DNA from 3 places in the Micromonospora matsumotoense genome. Region 1 is predicted to be linked to each of the others. Evidence: predicted binding sites of a transcription regulator. Region 1 holds the regulator's gene; each other region holds the start of a gene.

Region 1 (9,980 bases):
AACAGGCCGAGCGAGTCCCGGTCGCCGTGGGCGAGGTTACGCAGCCCCGACTCCTGGTAGGCGGTGGCCAGGGCGACCACCACGGCCTGCTCCGGCATCTGCCGCTGCATGCCGATCGCGGCGATGGTGGCCGCGTTGGCCATCTGGTCGGCGTCCAGCTTCACGGTGCCGTCGGCCTGCACGGTGCAGTTGCGGCCGGCGGTCGGGAGCCGAAGCTCCCCGTCGAGCTGACGGACTCCCCAGCCCCCGACGATGGCGAACAACGCCACCACGACACCGGCTGCCACGAATGTCCGTGTTCGCACCCGCACCTCCCGTTTCAGCGTTCGCCAAGCGTACGTCGTCGACCGGCGGCACCGGGTCGGTCGACCGGTTCACGTTCCCGCAGCACCGTCCAGAAAACCCCGCCCCCGCCCGTGCCCCTCGCTCTCACCCCGCCCCGCCCGTGCCCTCGCTCTCACCCCGCACCCCGCCCGTGCCCTCGCTCTCACCCCGCACCCCCGCCCGTGCCCCTCGCTCTCACCCCGCACCCTCACCGTCCCCACCGTCCACCGCCACCACCCATCGAGCTAACCGGTTCTCGCGGAACGCCGCGACACCCTCGCGGCCCTCGGCGGACAGGAAGTAGCCGGTGGACCGGGCGGACAGGTCGGCGATCTCCGCACGCAGGTCGGTGGCCGCCGGCCGGCGCAGCAACTCCTTCGTCCCGGCCAACGCCCCCGGCGCTCCCCGGACCAGTGAGGCGCAGTACCGCGCCACCGCCGCGTCCAGCTCACCGGCCGGCACGGCGGCGGTCACCAGCCCCACCTCGGCGGCCCGCCGACCGTCGAAGGTGTCGCCGGTCAGATACAGCTCGGCGGCGGCCCGGGGGTGTAGCCGGGGCAGCACGGTCGCCGAGATCACCGCCGGGATCACCCCGATCCGCACCTCGGTGAAGGCGAACGTCGCCTCCTGCGCACAGACCGCCAGATCGGCCGCCGCGATCAGGCCGAGGCCGCCGGCCCGGGCCGGCCCGGCCACCTTCGCCAGCACCGGCTTCGGGCACTCCCGGACCGCCACCAGCACGTCACCGAGCATCCCGGCCGGCACCGACCCGCTGGCGTACGCCGCCGCCGTCTCCTTCAGGTCCGCCCCGGAGCAGAAGACCGGGCCGGTGTGGTCCAGCACGACCACCCGGACCGCGTCGTCGGCCACCGCCGCGACGATCCCGGCCAGCAGCTCGGTCATCAGCGCGGTGGAGAGCGCGTTGCGGTTGTGCGGGCTGTCCAGGGTGAGCGTCGTCACCCCACGGGCCGTGGCGACCCGCACGAGTCGGTCGGGAGAGGTCATGCCGGGCACACTAGTGGCCATGCCCGGCGTCCTTCCAGATGGTGAGACCGTTCCCGTCGACGGTGCGCTGCCCACCACCGCCCTGCGGGAGGTCGGCGCGCGCGGTTTCGGCGTCTACCTGCACGTGCCGTTCTGCGCCAGCCGCTGCGGCTACTGCGACTTCAACACCTACACCGCCGCCGAGCTGGGCGGGGGGGCCGACCGCGGGTCGTACGCCGACACGGTGCTCGCCGAGTTGGCGCTCGCCGCCCGGGTGCTCGGCGACGCCCCGCCGCCGAGGGTCGACACGGTCTTCGTCGGCGGCGGCACCCCCACCCTGCTGCCCGCCGACGACCTGGCCCGCCTGCTGGACGGCATCGACCGCACCTGGGGGCTGGCCGCCGACGCCGAGGTGACCACCGAGGCCAACCCCGAATCGGTCACCCCGGAGTCGCTGAAGAGCCTGCGGGCCGCCGGCTACACCCGGATCTCGCTGGGGATGCAGTCCGCCGCCCCCGGGGTGCTGGCGATCCTGGACCGTACCCACCGCCCGGGACGGGCCGCCGAGGCCGCCCGGGAGGCCCGTGACGCCGGGTTCGACCACGTCAACCTGGACCTGATCTACGGCACCCCGGGGGAGCGCGCCGAGGACTTCGCCGCCTCGCTGGACCAGGTGGTCGCCGCCGGGGTCGACCACGTCAGCGCGTACGCCCTGATCGTGGAGGACGGCACCCGGTTGGCCGCCCGGATGCGGCGCGGCGAGCTGCCGTACCCCTCCGACGACGTGGCGGCGGACCGTTACCTGGCGGCGGAGGCCGCCCTCGACGCGGCCGGTTTCTCCTGGTACGAGGTCTCCAACTGGGCCCGCACCGAGGCGGGCCGGTGCCGGCACAACCTGCTCTACTGGACCGGTGCCGACTGGTGGGGCCTCGGCCCGGGGGCGCACAGCCACGTCGGCGGGGTGCGCTGGTGGAACGTCAAACACCCCACGACGTACGCGCAGCGGCTCGCCGCCGGGCACTCGCCCGGCCTGGCCCGGGAGGTCCTCACCCCGGCCGAGGCGCACATGGAGGACGTGATGCTGCGGCTGCGGCTCGCCTCCGGGCTGCCGCTGACCGCGCTGGACGACGCCGGCCGGGCCGGTGCCGCCCGGGCGCTCGCCGACGGGCTGCTGGACCCGGTGGCGTACCCGCAGGGGCGGGCGGTGCTCACCCTGCGGGGCCGGCTGCTGGCCGACGCCGTGGTCCGCGACCTGCTGCCCTGAGTGGTGCCCGGCCGGCCGGGGGAGCGGCCGGCCGAGGTTCACTTGATGAAGCTGGTGGACATCGGGTAGCGGTAGGCCTGACCCTCGTTCGCCTTCATGCCGGCGATGATCCCGAACAGGATCTGGATCACCACGACCGCGATGCTGGGCAGGAAGAACAGGCACCAGCTCACGAAGAGCAGCACGAACGCGATGATCGACCAGAGGATCTGGAAGTTCAGCGCGGCCAGCGCCTGCGCCCGGACGGCCGGCGACTGCTGACCGCGCACCAGGTAGGCGATCAGCGGGGCGACGAAGCCGAGCGGGCCGAAGCTGATCAGCGCGCCGGCGGCACCGCCGAAGTGCGCAACCAGCGTCCAGGTCTTGTCCTCGCTGTTGGCGTAACCACCGGCCGGGGCGCCGTACGCGCCCCCGGTCGGATATCCGCCACCGGCCGGAGGATAGCCGCCGGGCGGGCCGTAGCCACCCGACGGCGGCTGGTCGCCGGTGGGCGGCGGATACCCGCCGGGCGGGGGATATCCGCCTGCCCCCGGTGCCCCGGACAGTGGTGCGGTGGGTGGCTCGTATGGCGAGCCCTGGCCAGCGTTCGGGTCCGGCGGGTAGCCGTCCCCCGCGCCGGGCGGGCGAGGTGGTTCAGTCATGCCCGTCACGGTAGGGGCTGCCGGCAAGGGTGCACCAGAGCGACACTGGTGAGGTTGGCCTCGACGTTCGGTCAGCGACCACGCCGGCTGTCCGCCGGGGCGGACGCACCGACGGTCCGTCGTTGATCATCGCGGCGGCGGTGCTGCCGACGTAGACTGGCACTCGCTACAGTCGAGTGCCAGAGCGCCTGCCGGACGCGGCAGGTGTCCGGGCCGACGTGCGTCAGGAGGTGGGAGATGGGTCTCGACGACCGCAAGCTGGCCGTGCTGCGGGCCATCGTCGAGGACTACGTCGCCACGCAGGAGCCCGTCGGCAGCAGGGCGCTGGTCGAGCGGCACCAGCTCGGGGTCTCCCCGGCGACCGTCCGCAATGACATGGCGGTGCTGGAGGAGGAGGGCTACATCCGGCAGCCGCACACCAGCGCCGGCCGGGTGCCCACCGACCGGGGCTACCGCCTCTTCGTCGACCGGCTCTCCCGGGTCAAGCCGCTCAGCCCCGCCGAGCGTCGGGCCATCGAGCGTTTCCTGGTCGGCGCGGTCGACCTGGACGACGTGGTGCACCGCACCGTACGACTGCTGGCGCAGCTCACCCGGCAGGTCGCCGTGGTGCAGTACCCGTCACTGGCCCGTTCGTCGGTGCGCCACCTGGAGCTGGTGCCGATCTCCACCACCCGGCTGATGCTGGTCATGATCGCCGATACCGGACGGGTCGAGCAGCGGCTGGTCGAACTGCCTACGCCGGTTTCCGCCGACGACGTCACCGACCTGCGTCGGCTGGTCAACGAGAAGCTGGTGGGCAGTCGGCTGTCCGACACTCCACCGCTGGTCCAGGCGCTGGTCGAGGAGTCTGCGACGCACCTGCGCGGCGCTATGACCACCCTGTCCACCGTGCTGCTGGAGACCCTCGTCGAACGCACCGAGGAGCGGCTGGCGTTGGCCGGCACCGCCAACCTCACCCGGGGTGGCCTGCTCGACTTCCAGGGCTCGCTCCGACCCATCCTGGAGGCGCTCGAAGAGGAGGTCGTCCTGCTCAAGCTGATCGGCGAGGCCGAGCCGAGCACCACCCGGGTACTGATCGGCGACGAGAACGAGGTCGACAACCTCCGCGCCGCCTCGGTGGTCAGCACCGGATACGGCCCCGGCAGCACCATCGTCGGCGGGATGGGCGTGCTCGGCCCGACCCGGATGGACTACCCCGGCACCATCGCCACGGTGCGGGCCGTGGCACGCTACGTGGGCGAGCTGCTGGCCCAGAACTGACCAGTCAGGGCCGACGGCCGGCTCCGGCCGCCGACCGGCGCAACGCGAGACGAACATGAGGACACGGAACGCAGTGGCCAGGGACTACTACGGCATTCTCGGCGTGGGCCGGGAAGCCTCCGATGACGAGATCAAGCGCGCCTACCGCAAGCTGGCGCGGCAGTTCCACCCGGACGTGAATCCGGACCCGGAGGCACAGGAGAAGTTCAAGGACATCAACGCCGCGTACGAGGTCCTCTCGGACGATCGGAAGCGGCAGATCGTCGACCTGGGCGGCGACCCGCTCGCCCCGGGCGGCGGGGGCGCCGGTGGCCCGGGTGGCCCCGCCGGGGCGGGCCCGTTCGTCGGCTTCCAGGACATCATGGACGCCTTCTTCGGCGGTGCGGCCGGTGGCGCGCGTGGTCCACGCCCGCGTACCCGGCCGGGGGCCGACGCGATCCTGCGGCTGGAGCTGGACCTGCACGAGACGGCCTTCGGCGTCGAGGCCCCGATCACCGTCGACACCGCCGTGCTCTGCACCACCTGCTCCGGTGCGGGCACCGCGGCCGGCACCCACCTGGCGACCTGCGAGGCGTGCGGGGGCCGGGGCGAGGTGCAGTCGGTGCAACGGACCTTCCTCGGTCAGGTGGTGTCGGCCCGACCGTGCACCGTCTGCCAGGGGTACGGCACCACCATCCCGCACCCCTGCCCGACCTGCGCCGGCGACGGCCGGGTGCGGACCCGCCGCTCGCTGACCGTGAAGATCCCGGCCGGGGTCGAGGACGGCATGCGGATCCGGCTGGCCCAGCAGGGCGAGGTCGGCCCGGGTGGTGGCACCGCCGGTGACCTCTACGTCGAGATCCACGAGCGCCCGCACGACGTCTACTCCCGCAAGGGCGACGACCTGCACTGCCGGGTCACCGTCCCGATGACCGCCGCCGCGCTGGGCACCCGGCTGACCATCAAGACGCTGGACAGCGAGGAGACCGTCGACGTCAAGGCCGGCACCCAGCCCGGGAGCACGCTGCGGTTGCGCGCCCGGGGCGTACCCCACCTGCGCGGCACCGGCCGGGGTGACCTCTACGTCCACCTCGACGTGCGCACCCCCACCAAGCTCGACGTCGACCAGGAGAAGATGCTGCGGGACTTCGCCAAGACCCGGGGCGAGGAGGTCGCCGAACTGAGCAAGCAGGGCGGCTTCTTCTCCCGGATGCGCGACGCCTTCAACGGCCACGCCTGACCCGGGGCCGGCCCGGTCCGGCCCCGTTCGGCCGCGTTCCCTCCTGCCGTCGCCGTCGCCGTCGCCGGTGTGGTGTCGGCCGGGCGGCTCGGCGTGGTGGTGAGGCGGGCGGGTTCCGGCCAGCCGGCCCCGGTCGAGGGTGCCCGGCCCGACTCCCCTCGGACGCCCCGGGCCCGGCCCGGGGCGGCGGGGTCCCGGGCGGCTAGCCTGATCGTCGTGTCCGCGCCGCTGTTCCTGGTCGAGTCGCTGCCCACCGCCGACCAGCTCACCCTGGACGGCCCCGAGGGGCACCACGCCGCCACCGTGCAACGGCTGCGCGTCGGCGAGGAACTGCTGCTCGCCGACGGGCGGGGTGGCACCGCCGCCGCCGTGGTCACCGCCGTCGGCCGGGGCACCCTCGACCTCACCGTCACCTCCCGGGGGTACGTCGACGCGGACGTCCCCCGGCTGGTCGTGGTGCAGGGCATCGCCAAGGGCGACCGGGGTGAACTGGCCGTGCAGGCGATGACCGAGGTCGGGGTGGACGAGATCGTGCCCTGGGCGGCGTCCCGTTCGGTGGTGCAGTGGCGCGGCGACCGGGGCGTACGGGCCCGGGAGAAGTGGGCGGCGACCGCCCGGGAGGCGGCCAAGCAGGCCCGCCGGGCCTGGTTGCCGGTGGTGGCCGGAGCACCGGACGAGTCCACCGCCGCGGTGGCCCGCCGGATCGCCGGGGCCGGCGCGGCGTTCGTCCTGCACGAGGAGGCCGACGAGCGGCTGACCACGGTCGAGCTGCCGACCACCGGTGAGATCGTCCTCGTGGTCGGACCCGAGGGTGGCATCGCTCCGACCGAGCTGACCGTCTTCACCGAGGCGGGTGCCCGCCCGGTACGGCTGGGCCCCTCGGTCCTGCGCACCTCCACCGCCGGCGTGGCCGCCCTCTCCGTCCTGGCCACCCGTCTACCCCGCTGGTAACCCCCGCTCCCCTCCTCCCTCCGGCTCCGTTCTTCCCTCCCCGCCCGCCTCCGCCTCTCCCCGGTGATCAAGAGGTTTACGTCATCCGCGAGTCCAATCCCGCCCCAAACTTCTTGATCACCGGGCCCACCACCCAGCCCTTGGCGTTGGTGGCTGGTGATCAAGAAGTTTGGGTCATTTGGAGGCTTGAAGTTGGCGTAAAGCTCTTGATCACCGGGGCGGGGCGGAGGCGGGGCGGGGCTGGCCGGGGCTGGCGGGGTCGGCGGGTCGGGGTGGGGGCGGGTCGGGGTGGTGGGGGTGGTCTTTAGAGTGGGGGGATGGGAGCCGACTGTCTGTTCTGCCGCATCGTCGCCGGGGAGATTCCGGCCACCATCGTCAAGGAGACCGCCACCACCCTGGCCTTCCGCGACATCGGGCCGAAGGCGCCGGTGCACGTGCTCGTCATCCCCAAGGAGCACTACGCCGACGTGGCGACGCTCGGCCAGGGCGACCCGGGGCTGGCCGGTGAGGTGCTGGCCACGGCTGCCGTGGTGGCCGAGGACGAGGGGCTGACCGGCGACGGCTTCCGGCTGATGTTCAACACCGGGCCGTACGGCGGGCAGGAGGTCTTCCACGTACACGCCCACCTGCTCGGCGGCGCGCCGCTGGGGCCCATGTTGGCCCGGGACCTGGTATGACGTCCGAAGCCGACCCGGAGGCCGGCCTGGAGCCCGACCCGAAGCCAGGCCCGTCGTCCGATCCGGACCGGGGCGGCTCGGGCCATCGGCTGGAGCGGATGGTCCGGCAGGTCCAGGCACAGGCCCGGGTGCCCGCGCTGGCGGTGGCGCTGCACCGGGCCGACCGTCCGCTCTGGACCTGCCAGGTCGGCGGCACCGGCAACGACACCGCGCTCGGCCCGCGCAGCCGGTTCCGGATCGGCTCGGTCACCAAGACCTTCACCTCGGTGCTGGTGTTGCAGTGCCGCGACGACGGGCTGCTCGACCTGGACGATCCGCTGGGCCGGCACCTGGGGTTGCCGGCGCACGGCGAGCTGACCGTACGCCGGTTGCTGTCGCACACCGCCGGGCTGCAACGGGAGCCGTACGGGGACGTCTGGGACACGCTGCGCGCGCCGCAGGTGGACGAGTTGATCGCCGACCTGGCCCGGGTCGAGCAGGTGCTGCCCCCCGGGCGCCGTTACCACTACTCCAACCTGGGCATGTCGCTGCTCGGCCGGCTGGTCGGCACGCTCCGGGGCGGCACCTGGGCCGAGGTGCTGGCCGACCGGGTGCTCACCCCGCTGGGGCTGGCCGACACCTCGGTCGACCCGGGGCCGCAGGCGGTGACCGGGTTCCTGGTCGACGCGTACTCCGACGAGGCGCATCCGGAGCCGCCGACCGACTTCGGGGCGGTCGGGCCGGCCGGCCAGTTGTGGAGCACGGCGACGGACATGGCCCGGTGGGCGGCGTTCCTGGCCGACCCGGGGGCCCTCGACCCGGCCGGGGCAGTGCTCGCCCCGGCCACCCTGGACGAGATGCGCTGGCCGGTGACGACCACCGACGAGACGGTCTGGAGGGCCGGCTTCGGGCTCGGCCTGATCCTGGTGCCGTACCCGGACCGGGTGGTGCACGTGGGGCACGACGGTGCCATGCCGGGCTTTCTGGCCGGGGTCTACGGCCGGCGCGGGGGTGACGGCACGGCCGGTGCGATGGGCTGCGCGGTGCTCGCCTCCTCGGGCACGGCGGCGCAGGTGCTGGAGCTGCCGCACCGCTTGCTGGCCGCCGCCGCCGAGCACGACCCGGCGGACATCCCGCCGTGGCGTCCGGGCCCGGGCGCGCCGGGGCCGCTGCGCGCGGTGCTGGGCCGCTGGTGGGGCGAGGGCTTCGAGTACGTCTTCAGTTGGCACGAGGGGGCGCTGCGGGCCCGGGGCGCGGACGATCCGGTGGGCCGGCCGCCGGCGGTCTTCGCGCCGACCCCGCAGTCGCCGGACGTGTTCCGGACCGTCGCCGGGCGGGAGGTCGGGGAGTTGCTGCGGCTCACCCGGGGCACCGACGGGACGGTGGTCGCGTTGCACTGGGCCACCTACCGCTTCACCCGCCACCAGGAGACCTTCGACCGGTACGACTTCCGGGCCTGACCGGGCCGACCGGGCCGGGAAAAGTGACGCGGTGCCGCAGGTGCGGAGCGGATACGATGGGAGTATCGTCCGCACGCCGCGCCAGCAGGGCACGGCGCGAGATGGAAGCAGGTGGCGCAGGGCCCCACGGCCCGATCTATGACCGGCACCCCACCTCCCGGCCCGCCCCGGGCGCAGACCAGGATCACGGTTCCCGATGCCAAGATCATGGTCAACCTGCTCGGCGCGGGCGACGAGATCCTGCGACTCGTCGAACGTTCGGTCACCAGTGACGTGCACGTCCGCGGCAACGAGATCACCATCACCGGTGCGCCTGCGGACAACGCTCTCGCCGAGCGCCTCTTCAACGAGCTGCTCGAACTGATCGAGAAAGGCGAGACCCTGACCACTGATGCTGTCCGGCGTACCGTCGGCATGCTCGAACAGGGCGGCACCGAGCGGCCCGCCGAGGTGCTCACCCTCAACATCCTCTCCCGGCGCGGGCGCACCATCCGCCCCAAGACGCTGGGCCAGAAGACCTACGTCGACTCGATCGACGCCAACACGATCGTGTTCGGCATCGGCCCGGCCGGCACCGGCAAGACCTACCTGGCGATGGCGAAGGCCGTCCAGGCGCTCCAGGCCAAGCAGGTCAGCCGGATCATCCTGACCCGGCCGGCGGTCGAGGCGGGTGAGCGGCTGGGCTTCCTGCCGGGCACCCTGAACGAGAAGATCGACCCCTACCTGCGCCCGCTCTACGACGCGCTGCACGACATGCTCGACCCGGAGTCCATCCCGAAGCTGATGGCGGCCGGCACCATCGAGGTCGCGCCGCTGGCGTACATGCGGGGTCGCGCACAGCCGTACGACGCACAGGTGCTCACTCCGGAAGGTTTCCGGCCGTTCGGGTCATTGCGGGTCGGTGACCTGGTTATCGGCTCGAAGGGGACACCTACGCCGGTGATCGGCATCTATCCGCAGGGGCCCAAGCAGGTCTACCGGGTCACCACCCAGGACGGCGCCTCCACCCTCTGCTGCGGTGAACACCTCTGGACCGTGGCCACCCCGGAGGACAAGCGGCGCGGCGGTCGGCGTCGGCGCACCCTCGAGACGCGCGAGATGATCGGCAAGGAGCGGCGGGGCGACATCCGCCGGTACGAGCTTCCGGTCGTGGCACCGGTGCAGCTCGAGTCGCAGGAGGTGCCGCTCGACCCGTACGCCCTCGGTCTGCTGCTCGGCGAC
Region 2 (9,980 bases), 930 kb from region 1:
CGCTGGTGCTGGCCGGGCTCTTCACCCGACCCGCCGCGCTGCTCGCGTCCGGCTCGATGGCGTACGCCTACTTCGTGGTGCACCAGCCGCAGGACCTGCTGCCGCTGCGCAACGGGGGCGAGCTGTCGGCGCTCTTCTGCTGGTCGTTCCTGCTGATCACGGTGCTCGGCCCGGGCTCCTGGGCGCTCGACACGCTGCTCGCCCGCCGGAGCGCCGAGGCCCCGTCGGCACCGGCGGCCGTACCCAGCTCGGTGCCGGCCTGACGCACTGACGGCGTCGCCGGAGCCTCGACGAGGAGGCTCCGGCGACGCTTCCGGTCAGGGGTTGTAGGGGGCGTCGGTGTGGCTCACCTCGGTGAGAGTGGAGCCGGAGAGCTTGAAGACCGACGTCCGCTTGATGTCCAGCTCGGCCATGCCCCGGCTGGGGCTGCGGGTGAGCCAGACCACTGTGGCTTTGCGTCCGGCCACGCTGATCGAGACGACCGGGGTCCGGTCCCCGAGGTCGGTCAGTGCCCGGAACACCGGCAGGCCACCGCTGTTGCGCCACGCCGCGAGCGTGTAGAAGGTGCCGCTGCCCCCGGAGTTGACCGCCACCGCGCCCACCGCGTCCTCCGCGCCGTCGCCGTCCATGTCGCCGATGCCGCAGGGCTTCTGGAGCGTCACGGTGGCCCCGTCCTCGCCGGACCACTGCCCCCCGGCCAGCGGCAGGTAGTCCGGGTAGCCGTTGTAGGGCGTCTTGCTGCTGCCGATGCGGGCCTCCGCCAGATGGGCGCAGGTCAACGGGGCCTTGACCGGGGCGGCGGCGGTGGTCGGGGCGACAGCCGGCGCGGTGGTGGGGGCGGCCTTCGCCTCCGGCGACGACTCCGCCTCGGTGGGAGTCGCCTCGGGGGAGGCAGCACTGAGCACCGAGGCGGTGGACGGCCCGGTGGACGGGCCGGCCGTGGGCGCTGCCCCGTCCGTTCCGCCCTGCTCACCCCCGCAGGCGGCGGTCAGCAGGCAGACCAGGGTGAGGGTCGCAAGGCTCGACGGGATCCGTCGCATGGGCGGGGGGTCCTCTCTCGACGTCAGATCTCCCGCACCGTACTGATCGATGGCAATGTCGGTCATCGGCTCGACGGCCGTCCCGTACCGGCCTGTCGGAGCGCGGTCAGGGGCCGACCGGAGGGCCGGCGTGCGGGCGGCTCCGCGGCGCGCGGGCGGGCGTACTGAGCTGGAAACTTGCCCGAAACATCAATGGCTGTCGGCGCTGCCGGCGAACCGCCGCCGAGCGGGTGGTTCACACCGTGGGAAGCGGGCTGGGCGATGGCCGCGAAGCTGCCTAGACTCGGTGGCACAACTGCATACCTCATCCAGAGGGGCTGAGGGATACGGCCCGACGACGCCCCGGCAACCACCCCGCGCGCTCATCGCTGAGCGTCCCGCGGGGCAGGTGCCAATTCCGTCCCCGCCGCAGGGTGCGATGCGGGGAAAGATGAGAGGAATCCGACATGACGTCGACGCTCGCCGCCCCTGGTATCGACACCACCGCCAGCCCCGCCCGCGCCCTGGTCTGCCGCGCCTGCTCCGCCCGCTACCCGCTCGCCGCGCAGCACGCCTGTTACGAGTGTTTCGGCCCGCTGGAGGTCGACTACGACACCGCCGCGCTGGCCACCGTCACCCGGGAGCAGATCGAGGCCGGCCCACAGAACATCTGGCGGTACGCCGCGCTCCTGCCCGCCGGCCAGGACCCGGCCACCCGGGTCACCCTCGACCCGGGGCTCACCCCGTTGGTGGCGGCCCCGAACCTCGCCGCCGAGCTGGGCATCAGCGCGCCGCTGTGGATCAAGGACGACAGCGCCAACCCGACCCACTCGTTCAAGGACCGGGTCGTCTCGGTGGCGCTGACCGCCGCGCGGGCGCTCGGCTTCCAGCGGTTCGCCTGCGCCTCGACCGGCAACCTGGCCAACTCGGTGGCCGCCCACGCCGCCCGCGCCGGAGTGCCGTCGGTGGTCTTCATCCCCGGCGACCTGGAGCAGGGCAAGGTGATCACCACCGCCGTCTACGGCGGCGACCTGGTCGCCATCGACGGCTCGTACGACGACGTGAACCGGCTCTGCGGCGAACTGGTGGAGACCGACGAGTTCGAGGACACCGCCTTCGTCAACGTCAACGTCCGGCCGTACTACGCCGAGGGTTCCAAGACCCTCGGGTACGAGGTGGCCGAGCAGCTCGGCTGGCGGATTCCCGCCCAGGTGGTCATCCCGATGGCCTCCGGTGAACTGCTCACCAAGATCGACAAGGCGTTCACCGAACTGGTGGAGATCGGTCTGGTCGAGGCGCCCGCCGGGGGCTGGAAGGTGTTCGGCGCCCAGTCGGCCGGCTGCAACCCGATCGCCGCCGCCCTGCACGCCGACACCGACACCATCACCCCGGTCCGGCCGACCGGCATCGCCAAGTCGCTCAACATCGGCGACCCGGCCGCCGGCCTGTACGCCCTGGAGGCGGTGCGCCGGACCGGTGGCTGGATGGAGTACGTCGACGACGACGAGATCCGCGCCGGCATCCGGCTGTTGGCCCGGACCACCGGCGTCTTCGCCGAGACGGCCGGTGGGGTGACCGTGGCGGTGCTGCGCAAGCTCGTCGAGTCCGGCAAGCTCGACCCGGCCGCCGAGACGGTCGTCTTCAACACCGGCGAGGGCCTGAAGACCATCGACGCGGTCGCCGGTGAGGTCGGCCCCACCCACCGGATCAAGCCGTCCCTGCGCGCCGCCCGCGACGCCGGCCTCCTCTCCTGACCCACGTCCATGACGTGACGCCCGCCCGTGCGCGCCCGCGGTGCGGCCGTCCGCAGTGCGCGCCCGCGGTGCGGCCGTCCGCAGTGCGCGCCCGCGGTGCGGCCGTCCGCAGTGCGCGCCCGCCGTGCGTGTCCGCCGCGCCCGTCTGCGGTGCGTGTCTGCGGTGCGTGTCCGCGGTGCCCGTCCGCGGGCGTGATCGACTCGCTTGGGCGCAAAAGGCGGTGTCAGCCGGCCGGGACACCGCCTTTTCGGCCCAGTTGTGTTGATCATCGCGACCGGGGCGGCGTCTGGACGGAGTGGATCTCTGGGTGACCGGAATTTCGCGGTGAGTGGCGAAAACCCGCAGGGAAGGACTTGACGGCAGGAACCGGACAGCGCAAGATGCTCCGTGCGGGAGGGCTTTCGCCGGAGACTTTTCAAGTTCTTGCGACCCAACGCCGGAGGCGTTGTGCGAACGTCCCTCCCGACCAACGTGCAAGGGGGCCAGCGGAAATCCGCTGGCCCCCTTCGTCGTACGCCGGAAGACTCGCGGCGTGGACCTGTACATCGCGGCACTCGATCCGACCGACCAGCCGACCCTCGACGCGGCCTACCGGATCGCGGCCACGGCCGAGGCGATGGACGCGCCCGACCTGCCGCCGCTGTGTCGGCGTCGGTTCGAGGCGCCGTTGCGGCATCCGATGCCCGGCATCGACACCCGGTGGTCGGTGGCGCACCTCGACGGGGTGCCCGTCGGCTGGGTCCGGATCAACCTGCATCTGTGGGAGAACACCGAGAACGCCAGTATCGAGCTGGTGGTGGACCCGGCGTACCGGCGTAGAGGGGTGGGCCGGGCGCTGTTCGCGCACGCCCGGGAGCTGCTCCGGGAGACCGGCCGCAAGCGGGTGGTCGGCTCCGCCGTGGCCGCCCTGCCGGGTGCGGAAGGGCCCGGCGAACCGCGCCGGGAAACACCCGGCGACCTGGGCGGGGAAGCGCCGGACAACCTGGGCGGGGAAGCGCCGGGTGAGTCGGGCCGGGAAGCACCAGGCGAGTCGGGCAGGGACATGCCGGGCGGGGAGCTGGCCGGGGCGGCCTTCGCGGCGGCGCTCGGCGCGAAGGCGGCGCTGGTCGACGTCCGCCGTCGGCTCGACGTCGCCGCGCTCGACCGGCGACGGCTGGCGGCCCTGCTGGCCGACGCGCGCTCGGCCGCCGCCGGCTACCGCACGGTCCGTTGGCGGGACCTGCCCCCGGAGGAGTACCTCGCCGACGTCGCGTACCTGGAGGGCCGGCTGCTGGCCGACGCGCCGATGGGGGATCTGGAGTGGGAGCCGGAGCAGGTGGACGCCGAGCGGATCCGGGGCATCGAGCGGGCCCTGGACGCGCGGGGGGTCCGCCGGTACAGCGTCGCTGCCGTGCACGAGGCGTCCGGCCGGCTGGTCGGATGGAGCCTGCTCAGCCTGGCCGCGAACACCACCCGGCACGCCTGGCAGCAGATCACCATCGTCGACCCGGCGCACCGGGGGCACCGGCTCGGCCTGCTGTGCAAGGCCGAGAACCTCGCACACACCCTGGCGTACGAGCCGGAGCTGCAGATGATCGACACCTACAACGCGGCGGCGAACAGCCACATGATCGCGATCAACGAGCAGCTCGGCTTCCGGCCGGCGGCCGGATCCACGGAGTGGCAGCTGACCATCTGAACTGTGACACGCCCCTACTGATCTGGCCGTCATCTGTTGCATGATGGCGGGCATGACGGAGACCCCGCACCCGCTGTACGACAGGCACGCCGACACCCTGCACCGCGCGCTGACCGCGATCACGGAACGCGGGTACTGGTCCGCCTACCCCGAATCGCCCAGCCCCCGGGTGTACGGCGAGACCGCCGCCGCCGACGGGAAGGCCGCCTTCGAGGCGTACCTCGGTGGTGATTTTCCGCTCGACCAGCCGGGCACGGGCGACCGGGTCGCCACCGAGACGAGCCCGTTCGGGGTGGCCCTGGACGTGCGCTACCCGCACCCGGGCGCGGACGAGGCGGTCGCCGCCGCCTCCGCCGCCCTGCCGACCTGGCGCGACGCCGGCCCGCAGGCCCGGGTGGGGGTCTGCCTGGAGATCCTCGCCCGGCTGCACCGGCACATCTTCGAGCTGGCCAACGCGGTGCAGTTCACCAGCGGGCAGGCGTTCGTGATGGCCTTCCAGGCCGGCGGCGCGCACGCGCTGGACCGGGCCCTGGAGGCGCTCGCCTACGCGTACGCGGAGATGACCCGGCACCCCGGGACGGCCGGCTGGGAGAAGGCCGCCGGCAAGGGCGACCCGCTGCGGATGACCAAGACGTTCCACGTGGTGCCGCGCGGGGTGGCCCTGGTGATCGGCTGCAACACCTTCCCGACCTGGAACTCGTACCCCGGGCTGTTCGCCTCGCTGGTCACCGGCAACCCGGTGGTCGTCAAGCCGCACCCGCGCGCGGTGCTGCCCCTGGCGATCACCGTGCGGTACGCCCGGGAGGTGCTCGCCGAGGCCGGCTTCGACCCCAACCTGGTGCTGCTCGCCCCCGAGGCCCCCGGCGAGAAGCTGGCCTCGACGCTGGCCCTGCACCCGGCCGTGAAGATCGTCGACTTCACCGGCTCCACCGGGTACGGCGACTGGCTGGAGGCCAACGCCCGGCAGGCGACGGTCTACACCGAGAAGGCCGGCCTGAACACCGTCGTGATCGACTCCACCGACGACTTCGCCGGGATGTGCCGCAACCTGGGCTTCACGCTGACCCTCTACAGCGGGCAGATGTGCACCACCTCGCAGAACATCCTGATCCCCGCCGCCGGCATCGCCACCGACCAGGGGCACAGGAGCTTCGACGAGGTGGCCGCCGGCATCGCCGCCACCATCGGCAAGCTCACCGCAGACCCCGCCCGGGGGGTCGAGTTGACCGGCGCGATCGTCAACGACGGGGTGCTGGAGCGCCTCGACGAGGTCGCCAAGGTCGGCCAGCCGGTGCTGGAGTCGCGTACCGTCGCGCACCCGGCGCTGCCCGACGCGGTGGTCCGGACGCCGACGGTGGTCAAGCTCGCCGCCACCGACACCGAGGTGTACGGCCAGGAATGGTTCGGCCCGATCTCCTTCGTGATCGCCACCGACTCGACCGCGCACAGCATCGAGATCATGCGGGCGACCGTGGGGGAGTCCGGCGCGCTGACCGCCGCCGTCTACTCGACCGACGAGGCGGTGCTGGACGCCGTCGAGGCCGCCGCGATCGACGTCGGGGTGCACCTGTCGGCCAACCTCACCGGCGGGGTCTTCGTCAACCAGTCCGCCGCCTTCTCCGACTTCCACGGTAGCGGCGCGAACCCGGCCGCCAACGCCGCCCTCACCGATGGCGCCTACGTGGCCAACCGCTTCCGCATCGTCCAGTCCCGCCGCCCCGCCTAACCCCCCGCTCCCACCCCACCCCCACCCCACCCCACCCCACCCCCGTCCGCGCCCCGGCTGCGGCGGGGGTGGTCGGTGATCAAGAGGTTTACGTCAGTTCAACCGCTCGGACTGACCTAAACCTCTTGATCACCGGGGAGGGTGGGGGCGGGTGAGGGCGGGGGCGGGGTGGAGGGGGTGGGGGGAGGGGTGGGGTGGGGGTTTGGTGGGTGGGTGGGGTTAGGCGGGGCGGCGCATTTGGAGTTCGCGTAGGGCGGGGATCTTGGGGTGGGGGAGGCGGACGCCGGTGTCGGTGAAACCCAGGCGGTGGTAGGCCCGGTAGGCGCGGTCGTTGCCGACCACCACCTCCAGCATGAGCTGCGGTCGGCCGCAGGCGCGGGACCAGGCGGCCACCTCGTCGACCAGCGCGCCGAGCAGGCCGGTGCCACGCCAGCCGGGGGTCACGTAGACCGCGTAGATCACGGTCAGGTCCGGCTCGTCGGGGGCGACGGTTCCGCCGGCGTGCCCGATCAACCGGCCGCCCGGGTCCGCGACGAACTGGGCGGTGTGACACCCCTGGGACACGTACGCGATCCGGGCCGCGTACTCGGCATGCGGTCGGGCGGCGGCCTCGGCGACGGTTTCCAGGAAGGCCAGTGGCGCGTCCGCGAGCATCTCCAGCCGCAGCGCCCGCATCCGGGCGGCGTCCTGCGGACGCACCCGGTGCACGGGGGCCGTCCGGGTCGCCGGCGGGGCCGGGGCAGATGTCATGTGCGCATGCATACCGCAACGATGACCGCCGATGAGTAACCGGGTCGATACCCGTCCGATTTAGCCCGATTTGAGGTCGTGCGCGGTCGTCACTCCTCGTGTAGCGTGCGATTTCGGTCACCGATTCAGCGGCCTTCACCGATCGCCGAAACGGTGGCTCTCCGCTGTCGGCCCGCCGGCATCCCGGGGTTGTGGAACGCCGCGCAGAGTGAGGAAGTGCACCGTGGCACAGGGCACCGTCAAGTGGTTCAACTCCGAAAAGGGCTACGGCTTCATCGCCGTCGACGGCGGGCAGGACGTCTTCGTCCACTTCTCCGCCATCGAGATGGACGGCTACAAGGCGCTCGACGACGGTCAGCGGGTGGAGTTCGAGATCGCCCAGGGGCAGAAGGGTCCGCAGGCCGAACGGGTCCGCGTCATCGCCTGACCCTGCGGTGTCGAGGGTCCCACCCGTCGGGCCACCCGCGTGACGGGTGGCGGCGGGGGTCGGTGCCGGGGAAGATCGTGAACCGTCCAGGCGTCCCGCTGAGGAGGGTTCATGTCCGACCAGTCACCTTCGGGTTCACCCGACCCCGCTGCCGGGTCACCGGGCGGACCGTGGGGGCCACCGTCCGGGCAGTCGCCCTGGGGCCCGACGTCGGGACAGCCCTCTTGGGGGCCCTCGTCGGGGCAGCCCTCGTCGGGGCAGCCCTCGTCGGGGCAGCCGCCGTCGGGGCAGCCGCCGTGGGGTCCGTCCGAAGTGGGGCCGGTCGGCTGGAGTTATCCGGCTCCCGGCGGCCCGTACCCGGGTTACCCGCCGGGTGGTGGTGGCGGTTTCCCGCCGGGCGGGGGCTACCCGCCGTACACCGCCGGTGCCTGGGGTCCGGAGGACCCGCTGGTCAATCCGCCGTACGCCGGGCTGGAGGGCTGGTTCGCCCGGTGCACCGGCGCGTTGCGCCGGAGTTGGCGGACTCTGCTGCCGTTGATGCTGCTCACCCAGGTCGTGCCCGGAGTGGCCGTGTCCCTGCTCTCGCTCGGTATGGGGCCCGACGCCACCACGCTGCCCGCCGACGGCTCGCTCCCCGCCGGCTACCTCAGTGACCTGGTGATCTACGGGGTCTCGGTGTTCCTGGTCGCGCTGGCCTTCGGGGTGGTGCAGGGCGTCGGCTGGGCGGGCGGCACCTGGGTGGTGGCCCGGCAGGCCGCCGGCCAGCCGGCCGACCTGCCCGGCGCGCTGCGCTACGGCGCACGCCGCTGCCTCGGACTGTGGGGCTGGATGCTGGTGCTGGGCCTGCTCGTCGGGGTGGGCCTCTGCCTCTGCCTGCTGCCCGGCATCTACCTGGCCTTCGCCCTCGCCCTGGCCGGCCCGGTCTACCTGTTCGAGGGGCAGAACCCGATCGGGCGCTCCTTCCGCATGTTCCACGACCGGTTGGGCATGGTGCTCGGCCGGGTGGCGCTGGTCGCACTGGCGGTGTTCCTCGGCAGTGTGCTCGGTGGGGTGGTGGAGTCTGTCGGCATCCTGCCGTTCGGCACCGACCCGTTCACCGCGCCCGGTACCGCCGTGGGTGCGGTGGCGGTGATCCTGGTGAGCGCGGTGCTGGTGGTCCCGGTGTACCTGGTGCAACTGGTCGGCCTGGTCGTGACGTACGCCGAGCAGCGGGCGCAGGAGGGGCCGGTGAACGTCGTGCGACTGGTGGCGGAACTCGGCTGACCGGCCCGATCGTGCTTGCACTCGGCAGGGGAGAGTGCTAAACAAGTCATTGGCACTCGCATACGCTGAGTGCCAATGGTCGGGGCGGTAGGGCCACGGTCACACCGACGTCTCGATGGCGTCGGGTGGCACATGGCCGGTCGTCGCGGGCTGTCCGGCCCGACCGAGGAGGACGTCGTCGTCGCCAGGTGGCGACGTCCCCAAGGTGCGTACACCAGGCGGCCCGTCCGGGACACAACACCCGGGTGGCCCGTGAGTGTCCAGGAGGACAACGCCGTATGGCCAAGATGATCGCGTTCGACGAAGAGGCTCGCCGCGGCCTCGAGCGGGGCATGAACCAGCTCGCCGACGCCGTAAAGGTGACCCTCGGCCCGAAGGGCCGCAACGTGGTGCTCGAGAAGAAGTGGGGTGCCCCCACCATCACCAACGATGGTGTGAGCATCGCCAAGGAGATTGAGCTCGAGGACCCGTACGAGAAGATCGGCGCCGAGCTGGTCAAGGAGGTCGCCAAGAAGACCGACGACGTCGCCGGTGACGGCACGACGACGGCGACCGTCCTGGCCCAGGCCCTGGTGCGCGAGGGTCTGCGCAACGTGGCCGCCGGCGCCAACCCGATGGCCCTGAAGCGGGGCATCGAGGCCGCCGTGGCCAGCGTCTCGGAGGAGCTGTCCAAGCTCGCCAAGGACGTCGAGACCAAGGAGCAGATCGCCTCCACCGCCTCCATCTCCGCCGGTGACAGCACCGTCGGCGAGATCATCGCCGAGGCGATGGACAAGGTCGGCAAGGAAGGCGTCATCACCGTCGAGGAGAGCAACACCTTCGGCCTGGAGCTTGAGCTCACCGAGGGCATGCGCTTCGACAAGGGTTACATCTCCGCGTACTTCATGACCGACCCGGAGCGTATGGAGGCCGTCTTCGACGACCCGTACCTCCTGATCGTCAACAGCAAGATCTCCTCGGTGAAGGACCTGCTCCCGATCCTGGAGAAGGTCATGCAGTCGGGCAAGCCGCTGCTGATCATCTCCGAGGACATCGAGGGCGAGGCCCTGGCGACCCTGGTCGTCAACAAGGTCCGGGGCACCTTCAAGTCGGTCGCCGTCAAGGCGCCGGGCTTCGGTGACCGCCGCAAGGCCATGCTCGCCGACATCGCCATCCTCACCGGTGGTCAGGTCATCAGCGAAGAGGTCGGCCTCAAGCTGGACGCCGTCGGCCTCGACATGCTGGGCCGCGCCCGCAAGGTCGTGGTGACCAAGGACGAGACCACCATCGTCGACGGTGCCGGTGACGCCGACCAGATCCAGGGTCGGGTCAACCAGATCCGGGCCGAGATCGACAAGAGCGACTCCGACTACGACCGTGAGA
Region 3 (9,980 bases), 610 kb from region 1:
AGCAGCAGCAGCGCCTTCGCCACCGCGCTGGTCAGGTCGTGGTCGGCGCCCTGGATCAGGCCCCGCGCCCCGGCGCTGATGGTGGCCGCCGCCGCCTCCGACTCCTCGGTGCCGAGCAGCAGCACCGCGGCCTGCGGCGCGCGGGCCAGCACCCGGCGGACGAAGCCGGCGCTGTCCGGCCGGGTGAGCGCCGTGTCGGCGAGCACCACGTCGACCGGGCGCTCGGCGAGCCGCAGCATCACCTCGGGATCGGAGACGGCCGTCCGGATGACCGCGGCCAGGCCGAGTCGCGCCGCCGCATTGGTCAACTGCTGCGCGGCGGCCGGTGTCCGAACGCATACGAGAACGGTACGCAAGGTGGTCTCCTCTCCGGACACGAGCAGACCATGACGGGGTCCACCGGGGAGGAGGTTCCGGGCAATCCTCCGAACTTTTCCGACATTTAGGTCATAAGCCGCAGGCTGCTCGGGTTTTCGATCTCAACACGTGTGAGTCGGCGCGGGTTCGGGTACCGAGGCTCCAGGCCGGAAGGCGGTACGCCAGCGCGGACCACAGCCCGGACGCCGGTTCAACGAGGATCTCCGCGGTGCCGCGCGGGAGGAGGGGTGCTGATGTCGAACGTACGTAGACTGCCCGGACCCATCGTCGACCTGTGGGACTGGCAGCGTCTCGGTGCCTGCCGGGGCCGGGACAGCGCCCAGTTCTTCCACCCGGACGGCGAGCGCGGCTCGTCCCGGCTGCGCCGGGAGTCCGGCGCCAAGTCCGTCTGCCAGGCCTGCCCGGTGCGCGCCGAGTGCGCGGCGCACGCCCTCGCGGTCCGCGAGCCGTACGGCGTCTGGGGTGGCCTCAGTGAGTCGGAGCGGCTGCGGCTGCTCGCCCTCGGCTGGGAGGACCTGGCCGACCGCCGGCAGACCCGGGTGGACATCGCCCGCATGGAGGCCCGCCTCGGCGCTCCGCACAAGACCGCCATGCCGGCCCAGCGCAAGATCGCCTGACCGACCCAGCACACCTCGACGAGGCCGCACTCCGATCTCCGGAGCGCGGCCTCGTCGTTTCCCCGGCCCCTGGTCCCGACACCGGGCCGGCCGACACACACGAAGAGCGGGGCGGGCCCGGCATCGCCGGACCCGCCCCTCATTCCACCCGATCCTGCTCCCGAGCCGTCCTACGGCTCACCCGGTGCGGCGTACGCCGCCGGTCGCGGGAGGCGGGAACAGCGGGGTCCCACCTGCGTCACGCCGTCAGCGCCGCAGGGTCAGCAGACCCGGCCGGTACGGCAGCAGGCCGTAGTCGACGCCGTCGGAGCTGGGGGAACGACCCTGGTAGAGCAGCTGCAAGTTGCACGGGTCGATCGTGTTCGTCTGATCCGCGCTGGTGCGCAGCAGCTCACCGTGGCTGATGTCGTTGGTCCAGGTGGCACCGCTGTTGGCCTTGCCCGCGAACGGGTTGTTGTAGGTCGTCGCGTTCGGCGTCCAGGTGCCGCCCAGGCTGGTCGCCGTGAACGAGCGGAAGTAGCGCTCCCAGGAGCTGGTCCTGGCCTCGATGATCATCAGGTACTGGTTGCGGCCCTGCACCTTGTAGACCTGCGGCGCCTCGAAGATGTTTTCCGAGGTGTCGCTCATGATGGTCGTGTAGTTGGCACCGAAGCTGCCCGGGAAGTTCCCGATCGGCATGATCTGGCGGTAGATCCTGCCGTTGTCGCCAGCGAAGAACAGGTACATGTTCTGGTCGTCGCCGATGATCGTCTGGTCGATCACCCCGGTGCCGGAGTCGGTGATCTTCGCGGTCGACAGGGTCTGCGCGGCCGACCAGCCGTTGGCGTTGGCCGGGTTGGTCGACGTGCGGTACGAGAACGACGTCCCGCCCCACTGGTGGGCGAGAACCCAGATGTTCTTCGGCGCGAAGTAGAACAGCGACGGCGCGACGGTGCCCTGGCTCATGGTGTTCTGGGTGGCCGAGCCGAGCTGGTTGAGGTTGTCGACCAGGCTGAAGTTCATCGAACCCCAGCCGCCGGTGGCGCTGCTGCTGTGGGTGGTGGCGTACACCAACTGCTTGCCCTGGTAGGGGGCGATGGTGAAGTCCTTGAGTGACGCCCAGCCGGCCTTCGGCTGCGCCAGCGGGCCGGTCGACGACCAGCGGTAGGACGTCGGCAGGGAGCAGTTGCCCGGCGGCGGGGTGGTCGGCGGCGGCGTGGTCGGCGGGGGCGTGGTCGGCGGCGGGGTGGTCGGCGGCGGGGTCGTGGGGGGCGGGGTGGTCGGCGGCGGGGTGGTCGGGTTCGGGTCACCGTTGCAGGCCACCCCGTTGAGCGCGAAGCTCGTCGGGACCGGGTTGCTGGACGTCCAGGCCCCGTTGAAGCCGAACGACACCGAGCCGTTGGTCGGGATCGCACCGTTGTAGCTCATGTTCTTGGCGGTCACCGCCGAACCGCTCTGCGTCACGGTGGCGTTCCACGCCTGCGTCACCGACTGCCCGGAACCGAAGGCCCAGGTCAGCGTCCAACTGCTCAGCGCGTCGCCCAGGTTGGTGATCGCGACGTTGGCACCGAAGCCGCCGCCCCACTCCGAGGAGACGGTGTAGTTCACCGAACAGCCCGCCGCGGCGGCACCCGCCGGCAACGCGGTGACGATCCCCGCCGAGGCCAGCAACGCGACACCGGCCGAGACCAGGCCGACATTGGCCGATCTGGATCTGGACATAAAACACCCTCCTGACGGGATGGCGACCTGCACATTGGTGGTGGTCGTTGTTAGGTGAACGTTAACAGTCGCGTCAGGTATGTTACGGGAGCGCTCCCACAGCCTCAACCCTCGACACCACCGGGGAATTTCCGGTAATCAACATATCGATCATGACTGATGACCCAGGGTGCTGTGAAATCAGCGGACGGTGACTGTGACGCTGTGCCAACCGGTGGCGCCGTCCGGGGCCACCGGGGCGGCCAGCGGAGTCTGGGTCTCGCCGTCCCGGTCGGTCGCCCGCACCTGGAGGGTGTGCTCACCGGCGGTCGCCGGCCAGCGCCACGACCACTGCACCCAGGTGTCCACCGACACCGCCGGGGCGAGGGTCGCCTCCTGCCACCCACCGCCGTCCACCCGTACCTCGACCCGGCTGATCCCCCGGTGCTGCGCCCAGGCCACCCCGGCCACCACCACCTCACCGGCGGTCAGCCGGTTGCGCGGGCGCGGGGTGTCGATCCTCGACTGGGTCTTCACCGGCCCCTGCGCCGACCAGCCACGCGGCACCCAGTACGCGTCGAAGTCGGCGAAGCTGGTCAGCTCCAGCTCGGTGACCCACTTGCAGGCCGACACGTACCCGTAGAGGCCGGGCACCACCATCCGCACCGGGAAGCCGTGCTCGACCGGCAGCGGCTCGCCGTTCATCCCCACCGCCAGCAGGGCGTCCCGGCCGTCGCGCAGCGCCGCCGTGGGGGTGCCGCAGGTCCAACCGTCGACCGAGCGGCCGACCACCTGGTCGGCCCCCTCCTCCGGCTCCGCCTCGTCGAGCAGTTCCCGGATCGGTACGCCCAGCCAGCGGGCGTTGCCGATCAGGTCCCCGCCCACCTCGTTGGAGACGCAGGCCAGCGTGACGTAGCGCTCCACCATCGGGCGGGCGAGCAACTCGGCGAAGGTCAACTCGATCGGATTGCGTACCCGGCCGTGGATGCGCAACCGCCAGGTCGCCGGATCGACCTGCGGCACCACCAGCGCCGTGTCGATCCGGTAGAAGCCGCTGTTCGGGGTGGTGTAGGGGGCGAGCTGGGCCAGCGACAGATCCGCACCGGGCGGCACCGCCGGCGCCACCGCCGACGGGGTGGGCAACGCGACCGCCTCCCGGGCCGCCGAGACCCCCCGTCGACCGGCGAGCCAGTGCCCGCCCAGCCCCACCACGGTCGCCGCGCCCGCCAGCAGGCCCGCACCGCGCAGGAACCGCCGCCGGGACTCCGGGTCGGTCGGCTCCAACGGCTCCCACCCGGCCGGCGGCACAACCGGCGATCCGGGCGTCGGGGGCGGCGGAGTCGGGGGCGGCCCGGTCGTCCCGGCCTTCAGTGACGGCTCGACCGACGACGACCCGGACTTCGGCGATGGGGACGGCTCGGGGGTCGGGGCCGAGGGGGCGGCGGGCAGGGGGGTGGGTGGCCGCCAGGGCCAGGGGTCGAGCTGCCACGGGCCGGCCACGAAAGCCCAGAGCACCAGCGCGCCCAGCCCCCCGCCGACCAGGGCGGGAAGCGCATCGGCGGCATCCGCGCCGGCCCGGGTGAGCGCGGCGGCGGCACCGAGGCCGGCGAACGCCGCGATGCCCACCAGTCCGACGGAGAGCCGGCGTGCGGCCAGCGCGCCGATCCCGGCGGCGAACGCCGCCAGCAGCACCGCCGTCCCGACCAGCAGGGCGATCTTGTCGTACGTGCCGAAGACGTCGATGGCGAACTGCTTGAGCGGCTCGGGAACCACGTCGACCACCACCCCGCCGACGGCGATCAGCGGGGCGGAACGGGGACCGGTGAGGACGGCGACCGGCTCGGCGACACCGATGGCCACCACGGCGGCGGTGACCCCGGCCAGGGCGGCGAAGCCGCGGGGGGTGGTGCTCATCCGGCCAGTGTCGTCGATCGCCCGCCCCGGTTGCCAGCACGTCACCGTTCCGTAAGCAGCTGCCCCCGGACGCGTCAGGGCGCACCGCCGACGTACGACGATGCGCCCTGAACAGGCGTGCTACCGGGTCAGAACCCCGGGCCGTGCTGGTGGCCGTGACCGTGGCCGTGCCCACCGGCGGCAGCCGGCTCCGGCTGCTCCGGCTTCTCCACCACGAGGCTCTCGGTGGTCAGCAGCAGACCGGCGATCGACGCGGCGTTGGTGACCGCGTTACGGGTCACCTTCACCGGGTCGATGATGCCGGACTTCACCAGGTCGACGTACTCGCCCTTGGCGGCGTCGAGGCCGTGGCCCCACTCCTTGCCGGCGACCTTCTCGACCACCACGTAACCGTCGTGGCCGGCGTTCTGGGCGATCCAGCGCAGCGGCTCGACCAGCGACTTGCGCACGATCGAGACACCGACCTTCTCGTCACCGGTGAAGCCGAGGTCGTCGTCGAGCACCGAACGGATCTGGGCCAGCGCGGCGCCGCCGCCGGGAACCGTGCCCTCCTCGACCGCTGCCTTGGTCGCGGCGATCGCGTCCTCGATGCGGTGCTTGCGCTCCTTCATCTCGACCTCGGTCGCCGCGCCCGCCTTGATGACCGCGATGCCGCCGGAGAGCTTCGCCAGCCGCTCGGCCAGCTTCTCCCGGTCCCAGTCGGAGTCGGACGCCTCGATCTCCTTGCGGATCTGGGCGACCCGGTCGGCGACCTCGGCGGACTGGCCGCCGCCGTCGATGACGGTGGTGTTCTCCTTGTCGACCACGACGCGCCGGGCGGTGCCGAGCGCCTCCAGGCCGACCTGGTCGAGCCGGTAGCCCAGCTCCGGGGCGACCAGCTCGGCGCCGGTCAGGATCGCCATGTCCTGGAGCATCGCCTTGCGGCGGTCGCCGAAGCCGGGGGCCTTGACCGCGCAGACCTTGATGGTCTTGCGGATCGCGTTGACCACCAGGGTCGACAGCGCCTGGCCGTCGACGTCCTCGGCGACGATCAGCAGCGGCTTGCTGTTCTGGAGGACCTTCTCCAGCAGCGGCAGCAGCTCCTCGATCGCCGAGATCTTCTGCGTGGTGATGAGGATGTACGGGTCGTCCAGCACCGACTCCTGCGACTCGGAGTCCGTGACGAAGTTCGGCGAGATGAAGCCCTTGTCGAACTGGAGACCCTCGGTCACCTCCAGCTCGGTGGTGAGGGTGGAGCCCTCCTCGACGGTGATGACACCGTCGCGGCCGACCCGCTCCATCGCCTCGGCGATCAGCTCGCCGATGGTGGCGTCCTGCGCGGAGATCGTCGCGACGTGCGCGATCGACTCCTTGTCGGCCACCTCGGCGGCCCGGCCGAGCAGCGCCTCGGAGACCTTGGCGGCCGCCGCGTCGACACCCCGCTTGAGGCCGGCCGGGTTGGCCCCGGCGGTCACGTTGCGCAGGCCCTCGCGCACCATCGCCTGGGCCAGCACGGTCGCGGTGGTGGTCCCGTCGCCGGCGACGTCGTTGGTCTTCGTCGCCACCTCCTTGACCAGCTGCGCGCCGAGGTTCTCGTACGGGTTGGTGAGCTCGATCTCCTTGGCGATGGTCACACCATCGTTGGTGATCGTCGGCGCACCGAATTTCTTGTCCAGGACGACGTTGCGCCCGCGCGGGCCGAGGGTGACCTTGACCGTGTCCGCGAGGGCGTTGACACCGTGCTCCAGCAGGTGCCGGGCGTCGTCCGAGAAGCTCAGGATCTTCGCCATGAATGTCCCTTCGAAGCGTCGTCGCCCCGGCCCGGCGAGCCGGACCGGGGCGACGACACTGGAATCGGTTGGTTACTTCTCGATGACCGCGAGAACGTCGCGGGCGGAGAGCACCAGGTACTCCTCGCCGGCGTACTTGATCTCGGTGCCGCCGTACTTCGAGTAGAGAACGGTGTCGCCGACCTTGACGTCGAGCGGCACGCGGTTGCCCTTGTCGTCGATCCGGCCCGGGCCGACGGCGAGGACAGTGCCCTCCTGCGGCTTCTCCTTGGCGGTGTCGGGGATCACGATGCCCGACGCCGTGGTGGTCTCAGCCTCGTTCGCCTGGACCACGATGCGGTCCTCGAGCGGCTTGATCGCAACCTTGGTCGCGGTAGTCACGGGCATACCCTCCTGGGGTACTTGGTTTCGTTGCCGGCCGAGAGTCCGACCAGCGTCAATCTGCCACATGCCACCGGGCGGGGCCGTCGTCGCGGGTGCCGGTCCGCCTGGCGTTCAGCACCCGGGCCAGGTGGCCCGGACGCTGGCACCCTCAGGGTGAGAGTGCTAATCGCAGGTTATTCCTCGGCTAGCACTCCGTCAAGGAGAGTGCCAACGTGCCACCCGCCGTGTCGTCACCGTTCCACCGCCAAGCATGATCACCCACCACCCCCCGACCCGCCGCCACATCCCTGTCCGCCGCCGCATCCGGCCCGCCCGGGTGGTGATCAACTCAATGGTGGCGATGTTGCGGTGACAACACCGCCCGGACACCGCAACATCGGCCCCACTGAGTCGATCTTGCGGGGAGGCGGATCGTGCCGGATCGTGCGGGGAGCGGTCGCGGGTCGGCACCGGCGGAAACCCCGGACCGGCCGGGCCGGACAATGGGGGCGTGGATCTCGACCAGTTCGCCGCGCTGCGTACCCCCGAGGGGTCGGCCGTGCTCGCCGCGGCGACCGAGGTGGCCGGCGGCGATCCGCTGGTCGCGGCGGCGGCGCTGCGGTCACGCGGGGTGCCGCCCGGGTTGGCCGCCGCCGCGCTGACCCAGGCCGAGCTGCGCCGCCGGGCGGTCGGCAAGTTCGGCCCGGAGGCGGCCGGGATGTTCCTCACCCGCCCAGGCCTGGAGCAGGCCACCCGGCGGGTGGTCGCCGACCGGCGGGCCGCCCGACTCGCCGCCGCCGGGGTGCGCACCCTCGCCGACCTGGGCTGCGGCCTCGGTGCCGACGCGCTCGCCGCCGCCCGCGCCGGCATCCGGGTGTACGGGGTGGAGGCCGACCCGGTCACCGCCGCGCTGGCCGCCGCGAACGCCGAGGCCGCCGGGCTGGCCGGGAGATTCACCGTCGAGTGCGGCGACGCGACGGCGTTCGACGTGAGCCGGGTCGACGCGGTCTTCTGCGATCCGGCCCGGCGGCAGGGCGGCACCGGACGACGGATCTTCGACCCGAACGCCTACTCGCCACCGTGGGACTTCGTCACCGGGCTGGCCGGGCGGGTGCCGCACACGGTGGTGAAGGTGGCCCCCGGGCTCGACCACGCGCTGATCCCGGCCGGGGCCGAGGCGGAGTGGGTCAGCGTCGACGGCGACCTGGTCGAGGCGGCCCTCTGGGGCGGCCCGCTCGCCGAGGTGCCCCGCCGGGCGACCGTGCTGCGACCGGGACCCACCGCCCGCCAGCGCCCGACAGACGACTCAGGCGAACCGGGCCGTCCGGCGGACGGCCCGGACGGCCCCGGCGGCCCGGCGACGCGCGGCCACCAGTTGACCGGTACGGGCGACGTGGAGGCGAAGGTCGGACCGGTCCGGCGCTACCTGTACGACCCGGACCCGGCGGTGGTCCGGGCGCACCTGGTCGCCGAGCTGGCCGACACGCTCGACGCGACGCTGGCCGACCCGAGCATCGCCTACCTGTACGCGGACACCCCGCAGCCGACCCCGTTCGGCAGGTGCCTGGAGATCGTCGACGTGCTGCCGTTCTCGCTGAAGCGGCTGCGCGCGCTGCTGCGGGAGCGTCGGGTCGGCCGGGTGGAGATCCTCAAGCGGGGCTCGGCGCTGGTGCCCGAACAACTGCGCCGGGACCTGAGGCTGGCCGGGGAGCACCCGGCCAGCCTGGTGCTGACCCGGGTGGCCGGGGCGCCGACGGTGCTGATCGGTCGACCGGTCGCGGGTACGGGCACGCCGGGCTAGCGTGACCGCATGGCGGGACCGGCCACCGCGGCGACGGCGCTGCTGACCAAGCGGAAGATCGCGTACCGCACCCATCCGTACGACGTGTCCCCGGACGCGCCGCACTACGGCGCGCTGGTCGCGGCGGCGCTCGGGGTGCCACCGGAGCGGGTGTTCAAGACGCTGGTCGCCGAGGTGGACGGGGCGCTGGCGGTGGCGGTCGTCCCGGTCACCGGTGAGCTGGACCTCAAGGCGCTGGCGGCGGCGCTGGGTGGCAAGCGGGCCGTGCTGGCCGACCGCGCCGCCGCCGAGCGGAGCACCGGTTACGTGCGGGGCGGGATCAGCCCGCTGGGTCAGCGGCGACGGCTGCCGACGGTGGTGGACGCCTCCGCGCTGGACCACGAGACCGTCTATGTCTCGGCCGGCCGCCGGGGGTGGCAGCTCCAGCTCGCCCCGGCCGACCTGGTCGCCCTGAGCGGGGCCGGCACCGCGCGGATCGCCGCCCGCTGACCGCCCGGACCAGGGCGGTTGCGAACCAGACACGCAGCGTGATCGCGGGACGGGTGTCCCCGGGGTGACAGCCACGTTGCTGAATTGTTACCGCCGCCAACAAACTTCTGACCTCGGCAGTCTTGCGCCCCGAAGGTGAGCGGGAATACGTTGCCGGACACAACAAACACCGACCACTCCTTCCCCCACCCTCGAAAGGACCCGTGCAGACATGCGCAAGGGCTTCCTCACCTTCGCCGCCGTCGGCCTGCTGGCCACCGGCAGCATGGCCGCCTGTGGCGACAACTCCACGAGCGACGACACCGGCGGCAGCGCCGCCAAGAAGCCGAAGATCGGCGTGATCCTGCCCGACAGCAAGTCCTCCGCCCGCTGGGAGACCGCCGACCGCCGGTTCCTCAAGGAGGCGTTCGACAAAGCCGGTGTCGAGTCCGACATCCAGAACGCGCAGAACGACAAGAACGCCTTCCAGACCATCGCCGACCAGATGATCACCGGGGGCGTCACCACCCTGATGATCGTCAACCTGGACTCCGGCACCGGCAAGGCCGTGCTGGACAAGGCGAAGTCGCAGGGTGTCGCGACGATCGACTACGACCGGCTCACCCTGGGCGGCTCCGCCCAGTACTACGTCAGCTTCGACAACGAGGCCGTCGGCAAGCTCCAGGGCGAGGGCCTGGCCAAGTGCCTGACCGAGAAGGGCGTCAAGAACCCGACGGTCGCCTACCTCAACGGCTCGCCGACCGACAACAACGCCACCCTGTTCAAGAACGGCTACGACTCGGTGCTCAAGCCGAAGTTCGACTCGAAGGAATACACCAAGGGCCCGGACCAGGCCGTCCCGGACTGGGACCCGGCGCAGGGCGCCACCATCTTCGAGCAGATGCTCACCCAGACCGGCGGCAAGATCGACGGTGTGCTCTCCGCCAACGACGGCCTCGGCAACGCGGCGATCTCGGTGCTGAAGAAGAA

Evidence for each region. Region 1 encodes HrcA, which represses chaperone genes, less so after heat shock. Its sites were predicted from a motif close to GGTTNGCACNCTCNNNNNGAGNGTGCNAACC; they were not measured.
Region 2: a site for HrcA is predicted at 8,666-8,696, ahead of groL (chaperonin GroEL). Genes of this name have one in related genera too.
Region 3: a site for HrcA is predicted at 6,880-6,910, ahead of groES (co-chaperone GroES). Genes of this name have one in related genera too.

The regions. Positions count from the first base shown of each region.
Region 1 covers NZ_CP192025.1:5,872,574-5,882,553, reverse strand. Annotated here, with positions in the region: gene ACQP1S_RS24900 (hypothetical protein) at 1-311, opposite strand, end outside; gene ACQP1S_RS24895 (enoyl-CoA hydratase-related protein) at 520-1,329, opposite strand; gene hemW (radical SAM family heme chaperone HemW) at 1,349-2,572, shown strand; gene ACQP1S_RS24885 (DUF4870 domain-containing protein) at 2,611-3,213, opposite strand; gene hrcA (heat-inducible transcriptional repressor HrcA) at 3,451-4,473, shown strand; gene dnaJ (molecular chaperone DnaJ) at 4,547-5,692, shown strand; gene ACQP1S_RS24870 (16S rRNA (uracil(1498)-N(3))-methyltransferase) at 5,909-6,643, shown strand; gene ACQP1S_RS24865 (histidine triad nucleotide-binding protein) at 6,961-7,320, shown strand; gene ACQP1S_RS24860 (serine hydrolase domain-containing protein) at 7,419-8,759, shown strand; partial or broken gene ACQP1S_RS24855 (PhoH family protein) at 8,898-9,644, shown strand; partial or broken gene ACQP1S_RS24850 (PhoH family protein) at 9,858-9,980, shown strand, end outside.
Region 2 covers NZ_CP192025.1:6,805,786-6,815,765, reverse strand. Annotated here, with positions in the region: gene ACQP1S_RS29180 (DoxX family protein) at 1-263, shown strand, start outside; gene ACQP1S_RS29175 (hypothetical protein) at 318-1,040, opposite strand; SAM riboswitch class I at 1,342-1,477, shown strand; gene thrC (threonine synthase) at 1,487-2,773, shown strand; gene ACQP1S_RS29165 (GNAT family N-acetyltransferase) at 3,307-4,452, shown strand; gene paaN (phenylacetic acid degradation protein PaaN) at 4,505-6,178, shown strand; gene ACQP1S_RS29155 (N-acetyltransferase family protein) at 6,398-6,928, opposite strand; gene ACQP1S_RS29150 (cold-shock protein) at 7,152-7,355, shown strand; gene ACQP1S_RS29145 (hypothetical protein) at 7,668-8,618, shown strand; gene groL (chaperonin GroEL) at 8,897-9,980, shown strand, end outside.
Region 3 covers NZ_CP192025.1:6,478,096-6,488,075, forward strand. Annotated here, with positions in the region: gene ACQP1S_RS27565 (LuxR C-terminal-related transcriptional regulator) at 1-356, opposite strand, end outside; gene ACQP1S_RS27570 (WhiB family transcriptional regulator) at 612-995, shown strand; gene ACQP1S_RS27575 (non-reducing end alpha-L-arabinofuranosidase family hydrolase) at 1,242-2,696, opposite strand; gene ACQP1S_RS27580 (molybdopterin-dependent oxidoreductase) at 2,877-4,589, opposite strand; gene groL (chaperonin GroEL) at 4,718-6,358, opposite strand; gene groES (co-chaperone GroES) at 6,431-6,745, opposite strand; gene ACQP1S_RS27595 (THUMP-like domain-containing protein) at 7,233-8,522, shown strand; gene ybaK (Cys-tRNA(Pro) deacylase) at 8,532-9,011, shown strand; gene ACQP1S_RS27605 (sugar ABC transporter substrate-binding protein) at 9,223-9,980, shown strand, end outside.